DNA from 3 places in the Streptomyces sp. NBC_01689 genome. Region 3 is predicted to be linked to each of the others. Evidence: riboswitches for the same ligand, from Rfam matches in the RefSeq annotation. Region 3 holds a riboswitch; each other region holds the start of a gene.
What was found. A riboswitch is a leader RNA that binds a small molecule or an ion and turns the genes downstream of it on or off. The one in region 3 is predicted to bind cyclic di-AMP.
Positions count from the first base shown of each region.

Region 1: it holds a riboswitch for cyclic di-AMP, as region 3 does, so the genes downstream of both, OG776_RS10040 (LysM peptidoglycan-binding domain-containing M23 family metallopeptidase) here and OG776_RS18205 (C40 family peptidase) in region 3, are expected to answer to the same signal.
Region 2: it holds a riboswitch for cyclic di-AMP, as region 3 does, so the genes downstream of both, OG776_RS34340 (C40 family peptidase) here and OG776_RS18205 (C40 family peptidase) in region 3, are expected to answer to the same signal.

Region 1 is NZ_CP109592.1:2,357,057-2,363,013, reverse strand. It holds gene OG776_RS10055 (helix-turn-helix domain-containing protein) at 1-389, shown strand, start outside; gene OG776_RS10050 (DUF6126 family protein) at 422-538, shown strand; gene OG776_RS10045 (tyrosine-protein phosphatase) at 615-1,412, opposite strand; cyclic di-AMP (ydaO/yuaA leader) riboswitch at 1,838-1,996, shown strand; gene OG776_RS10040 (LysM peptidoglycan-binding domain-containing M23 family metallopeptidase) at 2,000-2,860, shown strand; gene OG776_RS10035 (SGNH/GDSL hydrolase family protein) at 3,088-3,873, shown strand; gene OG776_RS10030 (TetR/AcrR family transcriptional regulator) at 3,975-4,574, opposite strand; gene OG776_RS10025 (glutamate dehydrogenase) at 4,832-5,957, opposite strand, start outside.
Region 2 is NZ_CP109592.1:7,996,527-8,002,483, forward strand. It holds gene OG776_RS34310 (8-amino-7-oxononanoate synthase) at 1-426, shown strand, start outside; gene OG776_RS34315 (DUF397 domain-containing protein) at 435-659, opposite strand; gene OG776_RS34320 (helix-turn-helix domain-containing protein) at 672-1,529, opposite strand; gene OG776_RS34325 (ATP-binding protein) at 1,742-2,200, shown strand; gene OG776_RS34330 (LysR family transcriptional regulator) at 2,235-3,146, opposite strand; gene OG776_RS34335 (LysE family translocator) at 3,262-3,978, shown strand; gene OG776_RS34340 (C40 family peptidase) at 4,086-4,559, opposite strand; cyclic di-AMP (ydaO/yuaA leader) riboswitch at 4,563-4,726, opposite strand; gene OG776_RS34345 (hypothetical protein) at 5,104-5,409, opposite strand; gene OG776_RS34350 (ATP-dependent Clp protease proteolytic subunit) at 5,417-5,957, opposite strand, start outside.
Region 3 is NZ_CP109592.1:4,310,256-4,316,212, reverse strand. It holds gene OG776_RS18215 (hypothetical protein) at 209-562, shown strand; gene OG776_RS18210 (tellurite resistance/C4-dicarboxylate transporter family protein) at 540-1,517, opposite strand; gene OG776_RS18205 (C40 family peptidase) at 1,628-2,809, opposite strand; cyclic di-AMP (ydaO/yuaA leader) riboswitch at 2,818-2,989, opposite strand; gene pcrA (DNA helicase PcrA) at 3,323-5,857, shown strand.

The sequences.
Region 1 (5,957 bases), 2.0 Mb from region 3:
AACGTGACGCGATCGTCCGGGCGGCGGACATGGAGCCGACCGCGGCGGGCGGCTGGACCTACTGGCAGGCCGGTTCCCCGGGCCGCGGGATGCAGGCACTGCGTGTGCACGTCCCCCACGGGTCCCAGGGCGACATCGTGCGCGTCCATCCCGGCGAGGAGTGGCTCCACGTGCTCCAGGGACGGCTGCGGCTGCGCCTGGGCGACACCACGCAGGTCCTGGCGCCCGGGGACAGCGCGCACTTCGACTCGTTGACCCCGCACCGGATAGCCGCCGCCGACCAGGCGGGGGCCGATCTCCTCTTCGTACACACCCTGCTGCAGAGCCCCGCCGCCGCGCTGTGCCTCGGCCCGGCGGCGGCGCACCCGACCCTGGGAGAGACGTCATGACGGAACCCACGGAGCCCGGCCCCCGGCGGTCCATGGAGGACAAGTTCCCCCGTGCGCTGTGGGTGCGGCTGATCATCTACGTCGCTGTCGGCCACCTCTTCGCGGCCTTCATCTACCTGCTGTTCACGCTGGGAGCGCAGAACCAGTAGAGCCGGGACCGACCCGTGCCCGTACGGCCGTGTCCACATGGCTGTACGGGCGCGGCCGTACGTACGGGCGCCGACGTCAGTCGAGGAGGCGCTCGCGCAGCCGGTCGCGCAGCTCCGGGGTCAGGCGCAGGGCCTTCTCCAGATAGCCGTCGACACCGCCCCAGGTCTCCTCGATCGTCTCGAAGGCCGCCGTCAGATATTCGACCCGCGCGTCGAACAGCGGGCTGAGCAGCTCCATGACCTCGGGGGAGCGGGCCGCGTCGGAGGTGCCGTTGCGGTGGACCTTGTAGCGGCGGTGCCGGGCGTTCGACTCCAGGTAGTCGGCGACGATCGCGTCGCGCTCGACGCCCACGGCGAGGAGCGTCACGGCTATGGACAGGCCCGCGCGGTCCTTGCCCGCCGCGCAGTGCATCAGCGCGGGCACGCTGTCCTCGGCCAGGGCGTGCAGCACCTGGGTGTGCTCGGCGGTCCGCTCGGTGATGATCGCGCGGTACGAGCCGATCATCCGGGCCGCCGCTCCGCCGTTGCCGAGGTGGGCGCGGAGCTGGTCCAGCTCGCCGTCGCGGACCATCTTCCAGAACTCGCTGCCGTCGGCCGGGTCGGTCAGCGGCAGATTCACGTTCCGCACACCCGGAAGCTCGACGTCCGGCCCCTCCAGCTTCTGGTCCGAGGCGTTGCGGAAGTCGAAGACGGTGTGCAGCCCGAGGGAGGAGAGGAACGCGGTGTCCTCCGGCGTGGCGTGCGCGAGGTGACCGCTGCGGAACAGCCGCCCGGGCCGCACCCGCCGGCCGTCCACGGTGGGCAGGCCGCCCACGTCCCGGAAGTTGCGCACGCCGGTCAGTTCGGGCTCGGTCGACGGGACCTGCTGCGTCACGGGGGCTCCTCCCATAGGTCCGTCGGCACCGCTCGTCGTCGCCCGCCGACGGGAATCGCCTCTCGACGATACGACATGGGTTCCTGGGGCAATGAGTTGTCCACAGGGTTGATATCACCCATAGGTCCCATATGTGCAATCTGTCGGATGTGATGGAACTGGCCCTGGAATATGCACTCATGGGGTGACGTGCGTGAGCAGCGTCATACATGTGACGATGCGTTGCGGCATCCGATTTCCGGTGCGCCCGTGCGGCCGGGCGGGGACCCGGGTGGAGGGCTCTTCGTGCACGGAGGGTGACGGGCAATCAGGGCATCGATCAAGAAAGAGGTGCGTACCGGGTTCGCGGACGGTTGTCGCCGCGCCGGTCCCTCGCCTACGTTCGCCCTCAATCCGGACGGACGCCCAATCCTGCCGCCGCCCGGAATCCGCACTCACCCGTACACGGCAGGAGCGGGGGACCCACAGGTATCGCGCCTGTTCCGGTCTCCGGAACGGCTAGGGGTACAGCCGTGCCGTCGCGCGGCCGGACATCTCCAGTCCGCACCCGACAGCTCACCTCGCAGGCGCCGGAGAGGAAATGCGCCATGCCCGCGAAGGGTAAGCACCGTCGTCCCAAGTTCCTGCGTCTGCCCCGCTCGATCGCCGTGGCCGGCACCGGTGGTGCCGCGCTCGCACTGCCGTTGATGGGGGCCGTCTGCGCCCACGCCGCGGCCCCGGCGGCCGCCGTCCCGTCCGCCGCGCAGAAGATCGCGACGGTCTCCGTGTCCGCCGGAACCGCGGTGGAGAAGACCTATGTCGTGAAGGCCGGTGACACGCTCGCGAAGATCGCCGACCGTCAGCACGTCAGCGGCGGCTGGAAGAAGCTCTACGCCGACAACCGCGCGGTCGTGGGCGCCGATCCGGCGGCGATCCGGCCCGGTCTGAAGCTGACGATCGCGGGGCCGGACACCACGCACTCGTCCGTGTCCACCGCCACCCCGACCTCCGTCGGGCCCGCGGTCGAGGCCGCCGCCAAGGCTCCCCAGGCCGCCGCCGCGGCGTACACCCTCCCGGTCGAAGGGGCCACCATCGGCACCGGCTACAAGGTGCCCGGCAGCATGTGGTCGAGCGGCTATCACACCGGTGTGGACTTCGTGGTCCCGACCGGCACCACGGTCAGGTCCGTCGCCGCGGGCACGGTCGTCTCGGCCGGCTGGGGCGGCGCCTACGGCAACCAGGTCGTCATCCAGCACGCCGACGGCCGGTACTCGCAGTACGCCCACCTGTCCGCGCTCTCCGTCTCGGCGGGGCAGAGCGTGACCGTGGGGCAGCGCATCGGCCTCTCCGGCGCGACCGGCAACGTCACCGGTCCGCACCTGCACTTCGAGATCCGCACGACACCGGACTACGGCTCGGACCTGGACCCGGTCGCGTACCTGCGCGCGCACGGCGTCGTCGTCGGCTGACGCACCCCCACACGTCCCGCGGGCCGGACCCCTTGAAGCAAGGGGTCCGGCCCGCGGTGTGTCGGCTGTTCAACCACGCCTGGGGAAGCCCTATTCCGGATTTCGGCCATTCTTTATGAGTGGCTTATATCACCACCCGTCAACCCATTCCTACGGTCGCGTAGCTCACATCCCAAGGTGAATCATGGCTCGACGTGGCAGACGATTCGAAGAGTGACAACAGAGCGGTGATCGGGTCGTACGTGGCGGTGGGGGACAGCTTCACCGAAGGCGTCGGCGACCCCGGCCCCGAAGGAGCCTTCGTCGGCTGGGCGGACCGTTTCGCGGTCCTGCTCGCGGACCGGCAGCCGGAGGGCGACTTCACCTACACCAACCTCGCGGTCCGCGGGAAGCTGCTCGACCAGGTCGTCGAGGACCAGCTCGGGAGGGCCAAGGAACTCGCCCCGGACCTGGTCTCCTTCTGCGCGGGCGGCAACGACATCATCCGGCCCGGCACCGACCCCGACGAGGTGGCGGAGCGCTTCGAGCGCGCCGTCGCCGACCTCACCTCCGCCGTCGGCACCGTCATGGTGACGACCGGCTTCGACACCCGTGGCGTCCCGGTGCTCAAGCACCTGCGCGGCAAGATCGCCACGTACAACGGGCACGTCCGGGCCATCGCCGACCGGTACGGCTGTCCGGTCCTCGACCTGTGGTCCCTGAAGACGGTCCAGGACCGGCGCGCCTGGGACGGCGACCGGCTGCACCTGTCGCCGGAGGGCCACACGCGGGTCGCGCTGCGGGCCGGTCAGGTGCTCGGCCTCGACGTGCCCGCCGACCCGGACCAGCCGTGGCCTCCCCTTCCGCCCAGGGGCACGCTGGAGGTACGGCGGGACGACATCCACTGGGCGCGCGAGTACCTGGTGCCGTGGATCGGGCGGCGGTTGCGCGGGGAGTCCTCGGGCGACCACGTGGCGGCCAAGGGGAGCCTGTCGCCGGACGACATCAAGATGCGGATCGGGTCCGTCGCCTGAGCCGTATGAGTCGTATGGGCCGCGCGAGGCGGCGGGACGGACGGCGGACGGGTCCGCGGGGACGCCGGCCCTGACGGGGACGGTGCGCGGGGGCGGACTGCTCAGCGCACCGCCGCCGTCAGGGCCGCGCGGTCGAGTCCCAGCTCACGCGCCAGCGCGTCGTCCACCCACTCCTGGGCCCGCGTCCGTGACACGGCGCCCGTGTACGCGGTCATCTGCACCGCAAGCCCGTCGAGCAGGGCGGTCAGCCGCAGCGCGGCACCCGCGGGATCCGGGCACCGGAACTCCCCGCCGGCCACGCCTTCCGCGATCACCTCGGTGATCGCCGCCTTCCACTGGCTGTCGAGATGGCGGGTGACCTCCCGCAGCGCGGGCTCGCGCAGCGCCGCGCCCCAGCCCTCGATCCACAGCCGCCACCCCTTGGCCTGGCCGGTCGGGGCGTACCAGCGGACGGCCGAGCGGAGCCGCCGCAGCGCGGACGTGCGACGGCCGAGCAGCTTGCGCAGATGGGCGAGGTCGTCCTCGGCGGCATGGGTGAACGCGGCCGCGACCAGCTTCTCCTTGGTGGAGAAGTGGTACAGCACCAACGCGTTGCTCACCCCGAGGGAGGAGGCGACGTCGGCGATCCGCACCGCCGCGACGCCCCGTGCCTCGATCTGTCCGACGGCGGCCCGCAGCAACTCCTGACGCCGCTCCGCCACGCTCAACCGCACCCTTGCCACGCGGTAACCCTAGTGCCTCGCCGGGGCGGCACGGCGGGGCACCGCCCGATCCGGACGCGGGCCGCCCTTTCCGGCGCCCCCGAACTCCCGTATCGCTCAGGCGAGTTGGGTGAGGCGTGGGGTCCTCGGGCGAAGGGCGGTACGGAGGAGCGGCCCGGACCGCGGGACCCGGACGACTGGTGCGAGGGCCGGTGCGAAGGCCCGGCACGGGCGGCCGGCCCGGAGCCCCGGGACGGTCAGCGGTACCACCCGAAGCGTTCCGCGATCACCGGGAGCCGGTCGGCGACGATGGCGTGCGCGGCGGCCCGGGGCGTCGTGCCGTCGGCCTCCGCGCGGGCCAGCACCCGGTCGATCAGACCACGCATCGAACGCCGGGTGTACGCGAACGCCTCCTCGGCGTCCGCGCCGATGTCGCCGAAGAGGGTCCACCACCACCAGGCGTTCGTACCGGAGTTGACGACCACGTCCGGCAGCACGAGGACGCCGCGCGCGGCGAGCAGGTCCTCCGCCTCGGGCAGGACCGGCATGTTGGCCGCCTCCACGATCCAACGGGCCGTGACGCGACCCTGGTTCGTGGTGTCGATCGCGTACGAGACCGCCGCGGGCACCAGGACGTCCGCGTCGGCCGACAGCCAGGCGTCGGCGGGGAGTTCACGGTCGGCCGGGCGCAGCGCCGCGCGGTCCACCGTCCCGTAGGCGTCCCGCGCCGCGAGCAGCGCGTCGACGTCGAGCCCTCCGGGGTTCCCGATCGTGCCCCTGACGTCGGCGACGGCCACGACGGTGAGGCCGGCCCGCGCGAGGAAGCGCGCCGTGGCACCGCCCATGGTGCCGAAGCCCTGCACGGCGACGCGCGTTCCCCTGTACGCGGTCCCGGCCCGGTCGAGGGCCGCGAGCACCGACTCGGCGACACCGCAGCCGCCGACCAGTTCGTCGAGCCCGATCCCGTCCACCTCGACCGCGAAGGCGTCGGCGAGACGGCTCCGCGCGCTCTTCTCGTCGTCGAGCAGCGGGTACACGGCCTGGATGGACGAGACGAGTCCCGCTTCCGCGGCGGCCCGGTCGACGAGGTCCTGGGTGAGCCCGAGGTCCTCGCCCGTCGTCCAGAAGGCCTCGATGTACGGGCGCATGGCCCGCAGGTAGCGCACCAGGAGGCCGTACGCCGCCGGGTCCCGGGGGTCGCAGTCGATGCCGCCCTTCGCGCCGCCCAGCGGGATGTAGCGGCCCTCGGGGTTGTAGTGCAGGGCCTCCTTCATCGTCATGCCCCGCGCCAGTCCGGCGACCTCGTCCAGGGTGCAGCCCTCACGCATCCGCAGCCCGCCGCTGGAGACACCGCGGACCAGACGGTCGACCACCAGGAAACCC
Region 2 (5,957 bases), 3.7 Mb from region 3:
GGCGGCGCCGTCCTCGGGCCCGCACCGGTCATCGACCACCTGGTCAACGCGGCGCGCACCTTCATCTTCGACACGGGTCTCGCACCGGCGGCCGCGGGCGCGGCCCTCGCGGCGCTCAGGCTGCTGCGCCGTGAGCCGGCGCGGGCCGACCGGGCCCGCGCGGTGGCGACGGCGCTGCACACCCGGCTGACCGCCGAGGGACTGGAGGCCGTACGGCCGGACGCCGCCGTGGTCTCGGTGCGCGCGCCGTCCCCGGAACGGGCCGTGCGGTGGGCCGCGGACTGCCGCGAGGCGGGGCTCGCCGTCGGGTGCTTCCGCCCCCCGTCCGTGCCCGACGGCATCTCCCGGCTGCGGCTGACCGCCCGGGCGGATCTCACCGACGCCCAGATCGAGCGGGCCGTACGGGTGATCTCGGAGAACCGGTGAGGCGGCGGTCAGTTCAGTCCGGCGATGAACCCCTCCCAACTGGCGGGGGTGAACAGCAGGGCGGGGCCCGCCGTGTTCTTGGAGTCGCGCACGGCGACGAGTCCGGCCCAGGGCCCTGGGCCCGGTCGCGCGGTCTCGACGCAGTTGTTCATTCCCGTGCTGCGGCTGCTGCGCCGCCAGCGCACGTCACGGAGTGAGGTACTGAGGGGTACGTACCGAGGCATTGCGGTCATGGGGGTGCCTCCTTACGCGCCGTCACCTATCCCGGCGATGTAGTCCAACGAGTCCTCGGGTGAAAGGGCGTGGGACCGAAGGGTGTTGAAGGCTTCGGTGTAGGCCTGAAGGTCTTCTTTCCGTTCGAGGTAGAGGCTACTCGTCAAGTGGTCGAGAACAACCACGTCGAGATCAGTTGTGTTCGGAAATGAGAAAATAACGAAAGGGCCGGTCACTCCGGCGTGCGCCCCGGCGGCGAAGGGCAGTACCTGGAGCCGGACTTGGGGAAGGGCCGCGGCCTCCCGCAGCCGGGCCAGCTGACGTGCCATGACCTCGGGCCCGCCGACCTCGCGGCGCAGTACGGCCTCGTCCAGGACCGCGGCCAGCTCCAGCGGCGGCTGCGACCGCAGCACGTCCTGCCGGGCGAGGCGCACCTCGACGAGCGCGTCCAGTTTGTCGTCGGCCAGCCCGCCCACCGCCGCCCGGGTCACCGCCCGGGCGTACTCGGGGGTCTGGAGCAGCCCCGGTACCACGGACGTCTCCAGCGTGCGCATCCCGCTGGCCTGGGACTCCAGGCTGATGAAGTCCCGGTAGGCGGGCGGCAGGACTCCCCGGTAGGCGTGCCACCAGTGGTGCCGCCCGTTGCCCTCGGATCCGGCCAGTCCGAGCAGGAGCTCCCGTAATCCGCTCTCCCGGACGCCGTACGCGTCCAGAAGACGCTCCACATCGGCCGGTTTCACCCCGCTGGTGCCCGTCTCGATCCGGCTCACCTTCGACTGGTGCCAGCCGACGAGGCCGGCCGCCTCACCGCTGGTGAGGCCAGCACCGGCGCGCAGCGCGCGCAGTTCGGCACCGAGTTTGCGGCGTCGTACCGCGGGACCGTGCTGCATGGCCGTACTCCTTACTCCTTCCGAGCCGCCCAAATACGGTCTGCCGTCGCAGAGTTCACCGCTTCGAGCGACAGATATATGCATATCTCGGTGGATCGCGCCCGTGACCGGCCCGGTGATGGCAGTCTGGCGCGAAGCACCAGTCCGGGACCGTACTCGAACCATCCGCTCCGTGTCGGACTCCGGTCCCGTGGGAAAGGGACGACGTCGTCATGGCAGACCACCAGGAAGCATCCGTCACTCTGCCGAGCGATCCCGCCTCGGTCTCCGCGGCCCGGAAATTCGTCATCGACGTGCTGGCCGAATGGGGCCTGCCGGAGGACGCCGAAGCCGCCGACACCGTACGCCTGATCGTGTCCGAACTCGCCACCAACGCCGTCCAGCACACGTTCGGCCAGTCGCCCACCTTCACGGTGGACGTCCTGCTGAAACGGGACGAACAACTGCGCATCGGTGTCACCGACAGCCATCCGCGCTTCCCGAAGCGACTGCCCGCCGCGGTCCAACAGGACAACGGACGCGGGATGGTGATCATCCGTTGGCTGACCGCGGAATGCGGCGGCAGAGTCCTCGTGCGTCCCACCCGGGAGGGCGGCAAGACGGTCTCCATCGAGTTGCCGTGGACGGTGCGGGCCCAGCCGGTGGTGGCCGGCGGTCCACAAGAGCCCTGAGGAAACGATCAGTTGGTCCGGCCCGTCGGCGTCCCTACCGCGCCGCCCTCCCGAACGCGCCCCGCAACAGGGCCCGGAACGCCTCCGCCGCGGGTGCCCGCCGGTCGGTCCGGTGGACGACGGAGATCGTACGGCGCAGATCTCCCGGTTCCAGCAGCCGCAGCCCCACCGGGGTGGCCGCCGTCCTGGCCACCATCTCCGGCACCACCGCGACCCCCAGTCCGGCACTGACCAGCGCGCACACCAGCGCGTACCCGGGGCTCTCGACCCGGACGGCCGGGGTGGCCCCGACCCGGGCCAGCGCGGCCTCCACTCCCTGCCGCGGCGGATGGTCCGGGGCCATGCTGATCAGCGGCTGCCCGGCGAGTCCGGAGAGCGGCAGCCGGGCCGCGCCCTCCGCGAGGACGTGACCCGGAGCGGTGACGAGCACCAGTTCCTCGACCAGCACCGGCTCCGCGCACACCGACGAGGGAAGCGGCGCCGGGTCCGCGGGCTCGTAGGTGTGGGTCAGCGCGAGGTCCACCTCGCCCGCCGCGACCGCCGTGACACCGTCCGGCGGCTCGTAGTTCGCGACCGTCAGCTCCACGTCCGGGTGGGCCCGGCGAAAGGCGCTGAGCACCGGCGGCAGCAGATGGATGCCCGCCGTCTGGAACGTGCCGAGCCGCAGGGTGCCTCCGGACAGACCGGTCAGCCGGGCCAGTTCATGGCGCGCCTGCTCCAGCTCGTCGAGGACGCGGCGGGCCCGGGCCGCGAGCAGCTCGCCCGCCTCCGTGAGCCGCGTTCCCCGAGGGGAGCGCACCAGCAACGGCGCGCCCGCCTCCCGTTCCAGCTTCGCGAGCTGCTGGGAGAGGGCGGGCGGGCTGTAGCCGAGGCGTTCGGCCGCCCGGGTGATGGACCCGGCCCCGGCCACCGCCACCAGGGCCGCCAGCCGTGTCGGGTCGTACATCGCACGGCTCCCCGGGTCCGGGCCCGGCGCCGGCCCGGGTCCCAACGAATGCTTAAGACCGGTCCAGGATATTCGACATACCTGCTGAAGGCCCGGCCGAGGCAGCCTGGTGGCCATGGACGGACAGCTCATCGCCTTCACCGGGGTCGCCGCGGGAATGGTCGCCATGCCCGGCGCGGACTTCACGGTTGTCGTACGCAACGCCCTGACCTCCCGCCGGGCGGGGGTGGCGTGCGCGCTCGGAGTCGCGGGCGGGCTGCTGCTGCACACGGCGCTGGCCGTCGCCGGTGTCGCCGCCGTCCTCACGGCGGTGCCGGCGCTGTTCCGGACGCTGCAGGTCCTCGGCGGGGGCTACGTGCTGTACCTCGGGACACGGACGCTGGCCGGTCTGCGCCCGCGCCGGCGGCGGGACCGGGAGCGGGAACCGGGCCCGGAGCGTTGTCCGGCGGCGCCGGGCGGGAAGCCGCCCGGCGGGCCGGCCTCCGGCGATCCCGGGTCCGGTGGTCCCGGGTCCGGCGACCCCGGGGACGGGAGCCGTCCGTTGCGGCAGGGCTTCGTCACCAATGCGCTGAACCCGAAGGCGCCGATCACCTTCCTGAGCCTGCTTCCGCAGTTCGTGCCCGCGGGCAGCCCGGCGATGCCCCGCACCCTGGTGCTGGCCCTGATCGTGGTGGCCCTCGCCCTGGTGTGGTTCCCGGCGGTCGCCCTGCTGGTCGACCGGCTCGGCCGGTGGCTGCGCCGGCCGCGTGCCGCCCGCGCCGTGGAGGCGGTCACCGGGACCGCGCTCACCGTGCTCGGCCTGGTGCTCCTCCTGGAGCCGCTGACGGCCTGAGAGCCCGCCGGGCCGCTGAAGGCCCGCCGGGCCGCAGAGGGCTTGAGAGCCCGCCGGGCCGGTGCGCCGAGGGGCGGCGGTCCGGCGCCGCCGCCCCTCGGCCCGGGTCAGCTGATCCGGCCGTACCAGACGCTCTTCGTCCAGATCTTCTGGAGCTTCACGACCTCCCCGCTCTTCGGGGAGTGCCAGATCTTTCCCTTCCCGGCGTAGATGCCGACGTGGTACACGCTCCGGCCCGAGTGGAAGAACACGAGGTCACCGGCCTTGCGGTGCGACGCGGAGATGTGGTGGCTCTTGTTGTACTGCCCCGCGGCCGTACGGGGCAGCTTCTTGCCCGCCTTCTTGTACGAGTACAGCGTGAGCCCGGAGCAGTCGAAGCGGCGCGGCCCGGTGGCGCCGTACTTGTACGGGGCGCCCTTCTTGGATGCCGCGACCTGGAGCGCCCTCGTCGCCGGTGTGGCGGCCTCGGCGTCGGCCGCGACGCCCGGGACCACGAGACTGCCGCCCACGGCGGCGATGGTCAGAGCCGAGGCCGTACCGGCCCGGGACAGCAGCGACGGGACACGATTCAGCGCAGTCATGCGCAACCCTTCGTCAACCGCCTGTGAAGGATGACCTGTCGGATTCGGGCTGGCGAAGTAGCCCGGCCGCTTACGCGGCTTCACCCCAAGGGCCGCCCGGATCTCTCCGGCGGCCCGTCTTGCTGGGTCCTCCACTCCTGCCGATGCACATCTGTCGACCGGTCATCCGGGCGGCGGCAGGACTCGGCGTCCGCCCGGACCGCCCCGCCGGTGTGGCGGGGGCTTGTCGTCGGAAGGGATCTTCACGCATGGATGTCGGAAAATCCGAGCGGAACCGATGATTTGTGGGGTTACTCACCACTCACCCGTTCGGGTGGACACTCCTCTGTTCGAGGGGTGTTGGGGATGTCGGCAACGCTCTTACCAGCAACGGAGCGTCCCGTTCGGCCTTTTGGGCAAGCGTGTTGCGCAACTTCCGGGGCCACCCGAAAGGACGTGCGGCTACGCCGTCGGGGGGTACGCCGACTGGTCCGTTTGAAACCCGGGCCGGACGCTTCGCAGACCGCTCCGCGGAGCGGTTCGCGCGACGGCCCGGGTCCGGACGTCAACTGCCGGAGCCGGGAGGCAGGGTGACGCGGGCGGCCCGCCGCTCGCCGTCGAGGACCCGCAGGGCCTGCGCCAGGGTCGGCGCGTGCACCTCGCTCTCGCCCCGCTGGTGCATCAGGGCCAGGGCGTCCCGCAGGGCGGTCGCCTTGCCGACGAGCGCCTGGGCGGCACGCAGCCCGCGATAGGTGTCTCCCGGGCGGGCCGGGTTGATCCGGCCGACCAGGTCGACCACGTCGAGCCAGCGGTCTATCAGCTCGGCCTCGGCGTGGGTCAGAGCGGGCAGCGGAGGCAGTTCGGGCACCATCGGCGGATCACCTCGCGTCGGGTGTGGCGTTTCCCGCACCGGGCGCGCTGGGCGGGTTCTTGCGGCTCGGGATGATCCCGTCCACCAGCCCGTACGCCAGCGCGGCCTGCGCGTCCAGAATCGTGTCCCGCTCGATGTCGGCGGCGACTCGTTCGGGATTTTTCCCCGTGTGCCGTACGAGCATGTCCTCCAGCAGCTTCCGAGTGCGGGTCAACTCCTCGGCCTGGAGGGCGAGATCACTCGCCTGCCCCTCGACCGGCCCGGCGAGCGAGGGCTGGCGGAGCAGCACCCGGGCGCCCGGCAGGGCGAATCGCTTGCCCGGTGTGCCGGCCGCCAGCAGGACGGCGGCGACCGACACGGCCTGCCCCAGGCACACGGTCTCCACGTCGCAGGTGACGTAGCGCATCGTGTCGTAGACGGCCGTCATCGCGCTGAACGAGCCGCCGGGGGAGTTGAGGTAGAGCGAGATGTCCCGCTCCGGCGCTTGGTGTTCGAGGTGCATGAACTGGGCCATCACGTCGTTCGCCGACGCGTCGTCGACGGGTGTC
Region 3 (5,957 bases):
GCTCGGTAACACCATGTACGGAACTGGCGTAACTGGATCGCCGGGTGACCGTATGTGACGGTGATCCGGGTCCGGCCCCGGCGATTTCACACAGGGTGATGACCGATGGGATGGTTCCGGGGCGATCGGGTGTTCTCAGGTGCTACGGGTCCACAAGGGGTGGCCCGGTGCCGGGAGGGGCACACCCCGGCGATTAGGCTCCCGCCCCATGGACGTACTCATCCATCTCTTCGTGGGCCTGCACATCATCGGCATCGCCTCACTGCTCGGCGGCTTCCTCACCCAGATGAAGGCGATGGGCCGGGGCACCGCCCGATTCGTCCCCGCCATGCTGCACGGCGCGCTGACCATGCTGGTCACGGGTGTCGTCCTGGTCGGCCTCAACCAGGCCGACGACCACTCGGTCAACACCGTGAAGATCGGTGTGAAGCTGGCCCTGCTGATCGTGATCCTCGGCCTGGTCTACGTGAAGCGGGACGACGAGAAGGTCGACAAGGGTCTGTTCGGGCTCGTCGGGCTGCTCACCACCGCGAACATCTTCATCGCGGTGCTGTGGACCTGACGGTCCCCGCCGTCACCAGCAGCCAGGCGGCCACCGAGATCCACAGCAGTACCTGCCCGAGCCCCCTGAGCCAGCCGAAGCCGACGGCGTCCGCGACCGACAGGGCCGCCGCCGCCGTCATGGCCATCGGGAACACGGTCGCCCAGCGGCGCACGTCGTACCGCGGGCGCCGCCACAGCAGTTCCGCCACGGCCAGGACGGCGTACCAGGCGAGCGTCACCATGATCAGCGCCTGGCACACCCAGCGCAGCACGCCGTTGTCGTCGTAGTTCCAGAGGTAGATGTCCGCCTGGTAGGCGAGGACGAGCTTCGACGCGGCCAGCGCCGAGATCGCGAGCGCGCCGCCCGCGATCCAGTGGTCGCCGCCGCCCGTGGCCGTCTCCCGGAAGGCGAAGCACGTCAGCGCCACCACGTAGAGCACCAGGAACCCCAGCCAGAACAGGACCAGCGCCGCGTACGCGAGCCAGTCCGCGTGCGTGGCCTCGGCGAGCGAGGCGGACAGTACCGCGAGCCCCTGCGTGGCCACGCAGCCGAGGAACACGCTTCCGGGCATACCGCCGCGCAGGCTCCGTACGAACAGGAAGAGGAGCCCGGGCCACAGCACCGCGGCGCACGCGAGCAGCACCTCGGCGAGCCCCAGCCACCCGAGGCTGGTCAGCCGGGTGCCGAGCACGGCCGTCGCGGCGACGCCGGTGAGCGCGCTCGGTGTGCCGGCCTCCGCCAGCCACCGCTCCCGTTCGCGCAGCAGCCGCAGGGTGAAGTCCGCGGCGAACCCGAGCCAGGTGACGGCCGCCAGGACCAGCGCGATCACCGAGAGGATCTCGGCGCCGGCCTCGTGCAGCCCGACGGAGAGGATGCCGGTGGCCAGGACGGCTGCCGCGGCGGCGGGCGGGCTCTCCGCCCACCAGGTGCGGAGTCGGACCCACGGGCTGCGGGGCGGCGAGGTGGCTGGCATGGCCCCGATGCTAGGGATCTCGGGGCCGCTTGCCCGTGGGGCGCGCGCGTACGCCACGAATACGCGGTCGGGCGAACGGATACGCGGGCGCGCGTGTCCCGCGCGGGCGATCAGGCCGGGCGCACCACGCTGTGGATGATCGACTCACCGCCGTAGAAGATCGACTCCTCGCGGACGTACGCACCCGGCTTGGGGGCGTGGATCATCATCCCGTTGCCGACGTAGAGGCCCACGTGGCTGATGTCGCCGTAGAAGAAGACGAGGTCCCCGGGCTCGATCGCGGAGAGCGGGACGGTGGTGCCCGCGTTCACCTGGTCGTAGGTGGTACGCGGGAGGGTGACACCGGCGGCCTTCCATACGGCCTGGGTGAGACCGGAACAGTCGTACGAGCCGGGCCCGGTCGCGCCCCACACGTACGGCTTGCCGATCTGGGCGCGGGCGAAGGCGACGGCCTTGCCGGCCTTGGCGGCGTACGAGGAGTCGGTGGCCGGGGTCCCCGAGGTCCCCGTGGTGCCGGACGAGGTGCCCGCCGTCCCGGACGAGGTGCCCGTCCGTCCGTCCGTCTCCGCGGCCTTCTTCTCCGCGGCGGCCCGCTCGGCCGCCAGCTTCGCCGCCTCGCGGTCGGCCGCCTCCTGCTTCTTCTTCGCGAGCGCGGCGAGCCGCGCCTTCTCGTCGGCGGTCAGTCTCGACAGCAGGTCCCGCGCCGTGGCGAGCTTGCCCTGCACGTCGGCCTTGGCGGTCTTGAGCGCGTCCTGCGAGGTGGTGAGCGTCCGCAGGCTCCGGGAGGCCTCCGCGCGCTTCTTCGAGGTGGCGGCCTGCTCGGTGACGTAGTCGTCGACGGCCGCCTTCTGGCGGCTGGTCAGACGGTTCATCAACTGGGTCTGGTCGAAGTAGTCCTGCGGGTTGTCGGCCAGCAGCAGGCTCGCGCTGCCGGGCGCGGAGGCCCCGGTGCGGTACTGCGCCGCGGCGAACGAACCCAGCTCCTCGCGCGCGGTGTTGAGCTTCTCGGTGCGCCGGGCCACGTCGTCGAGGAGGGTGTCGACGCGCTTGCGCTGCTGGGCGGTCTTCTCCCTGGTCGCGTTGTACTTCTCGGTGGCCGTCTCGGCCTGGTGGTAGAGGTCGTCGACCTTCTTCCCGACCTCTTCGAGGGTGGGCCGCGGCTCGGCCGGGGGCGCGGCGTGGGCCGTCTGTGACAGCAGGGCCACGGAGGCCAGCGCGGCCGTGGCGATGGCCGGGGTCCGTATGCCCGGCCTGCGTGCGCCCGGAGGACTCCACTTGCGGTGCGACGCCAAGAGAGGCGACTCCTTCCGTCATCCGCCTACCGGGTTAGCTGTCGGGTTCGGGCGGGTGGTTCCGGAAGGTTTGCCCTACGGTCCGTGCCGCGGCGGCGGCCGGACCGATTCACCCCAGAGTCGGTCGGGTCCCCGGCTCCGGTCGCCGCACGGGCGCGCCGGACTCGGCGGAGGCCGCCCGGCCCGGCGACGTTCGCCGGTGGCTGTCGAGCGGCCTGTCCCGCACGCTAGCCAACCCGTAAGTGCTCTGTGAAGGTTGATGTGCGATATGCCCGATACATTTTCGTGACCTCGGCCGTGAGGGTCGTCCGGGGTGGCCGAACGTAGCGGGGCGGCGCCGGAAGGTGAGGGCGGGCGCGCGCCGGTCCCGGCAGGCCGCCGTACGCACCCGGTATCCGCTCCGGTGTCCGCCCCGCACTCGCCCCGCACCCGCCCCGGCTCCGGCCGGGAATTTCGGCCCGGTTTCCGGGGTGGCGGCGGGTTGTCGGTGGGGCCGCCTAGACTCGGAGAGCGATGAGCAGCCTCTTTGATGACAGCTTCCTGGCGGACCTCAAGCCTTCCGGGGCCCATGAGGAAGAGCCCCCGCCGCCGCCCGAGGACGAGGCGGCGGAGCCGCTTCCGGACGACCTGTTCGGCGGCCGCTTCGACGTGCCCCCGGACCGCGACGCGTACTACCGCGACGGCGCCCACCGGCCCGCCGTCGACCCGGCGGCCCTGCTGGACGGACTGAACGAGAACCAGCGCGCGGCCGTGGTGCACTCCGGCTCCCCGCTGCTCATCGTGGCCGGCGCCGGTTCCGGCAAGACCCGGGTGCTGACGCACCGGATCGCCCACCTGCTGGGCGAGCGCCATGTCCACCCCGGCCAGATCCTCGCGATCACCTTCACGAACAAGGCCGCGGGCGAGATGAAGGAGCGCGTCGAGCAGCTCGTGGGCCCGCGCGCCAACGCCATGTGGGTGATGACCTTCCACAGCGCGTGCGTGCGCATCCTGCGCCGCGAGTCGAAGCGGCTCGGCTTCACGTCCTCCTTCTCGATCTACGACGCCGCCGACAGCAAGCGCCTGATGGCCCTGGTCTGCCGGGACCTGGACCTCGACCCGAAGCGTTTCCCGCCGAAGTCGTTCAGCGCGAAGATCTCCAACCTGAAGAACGAGCTGATCGACGAGGAGGACTTCGCCGGCCAGGCCGCGGACGGTTTCGAGAAGACCCTCGCCCAGGCCTACGCGATGTACCAGTCGCGGCTGCGCGAGGCCAACGCCCTCGACTTCGACGACCTGATCATGACGACGGTCAACCTGCTCCGCGCCTTCCCGGACGTCGCCGAGCACTACCGCCGCCGCTTCCGCCATGTCCTGGTCGACGAGTACCAGGACACGAACCACGCGCAGTACGCCCTGGTCAGGGAACTCGTGGGGCCGGCGAGCGGAGACCGCCCCGCGGACGTGCCGCCGGCCGAGGGCGATCTCGGACCCGCCGAGCTGTGCGTGGTGGGTGACGCCGACCAGTCGATCTACGCCTTCCGCGGCGCGACCATCCGCAACATCCTCCAGTTCGAGGAGGACTACCCGGACGCGACGACCATCCTCCTGGAGCAGAACTACCGCTCCACCCAGACGATCCTCAGCGCGGCCAACGCGGTCATCGAGCGCAACGAGTCGCGCCGCCCCAAGAACCTGTGGACCAACGCGGGCGCGGGGTCGAACATCACGGGCTACGTCGCCGACACCGAGCACGACGAGGCGCAGTTCGTCGCCGACGAGATAGACCGTCTCACCGACGCGGGCGAGGCGAAGGCGGGCGACGTCGCGGTCTTCTACCGGACGAACGCCCAGTCCCGTGTCTTCGAGGAGATCTTCATCCGCGTCGGCTTGCCCTACAAGGTCGTCGGCGGTGTCCGCTTCTACGAGCGCAAGGAGGTCCGGGACGTCCTGGCCTACCTGCGTGTCCTGTCCAACCCCGAGGACTCCGTCCCGCTGCGCCGGATCCTGAACGTCCCCAAGCGCGGGATCGGCGACCGCGCCGAGGCGATGATCGACGCCCTCGCGCAGCGGGAGCGGATCAGCTTCCCGCAGGCTCTGCGCCGTGTCGACGAGGCGTACGGCATGGCGGCGCGCTCGACGAACGCCGTGAAGCGCTTCAACACGCTCATGGAGGACCTCCGCACGATCGTCGAGTCCGGCGCCGGCCCGGCCACGGTCCTGGAGGCGGTCCTGGAGCGCACCGGCTATCTCGCGGAGCTCCAGGCCTCGACCGACCCACAGGACGAGACCCGGATCGAGAACCTCCAGGAACTCGCGGCCGTGGCGCTGGAGTTCGAGCAGGAGTCGGGTGCGGGTGCGGGCGAGGACGGCGCCGGTGACGCCGGTGCGGCCGGTGGTGCCGGTACGGCGGGCGGGCTCTCCGAGTTCCTGGAGCGGGTCGCGCTCGTCGCCGACTCCGACCAGATCCCGGACGAGGACGACGGCAACGGCGTCATCACCCTGATGACCTTGCACACCGCCAAGGGCCTGGAGTTCCCGGTCGTGTTCCTGACCGGCATGGAGGACGGCGTCTTCCCGCACATGCGTGCGCTGGGACAGGTCAAGGAGCTGGAGGAGGAGCGGCGGCTCGCGTACGTCGGCATCACGCGCGCGCGGGAGCGGCTCTACCTCACCCGTTCGTCCATGCGCAGCGCGTGGGGCCAGCCCTCGTACAACCCGCCGTCCCGCTTCCTGGAGGAGATCCCGGACGCGCATCTGGAGTGGAAGCGCACGGGCGCGACCGCTCCGGTGCCCTCGGGGCCCGTCTCCGGTGTCGCGGCCTCGCTGTCGTCCTCGCGCTCGCGGTCCGCGGCGTCCGGGGCCTCCGGTTTCGCGACGCGCCGTGGGGCCTCCGAGAAGCCCGTCGTCTCGCTCGCGGTGGGCGACCGGGTCACCCACGACCAGTTCGGGCTGGGCACGGTGGTCGGCGTGAAGGGCACGGGCGCGAACGCGGAGGCCACGGTCGACTTCGGAGAGCCCAAGCCGAAGCGGCTGCTGCTGCGGTACGCGCCGGTGGAGAAGCTCTGACCCGCTGAACCCGGTGACCGGGCGGGACTCCGCGGAGGACCGTCCGGTCCCGGAGCGCCCGTCCGGCCGGGTGGAGCCCGTCCGGCCAGGAAGCCCGCCG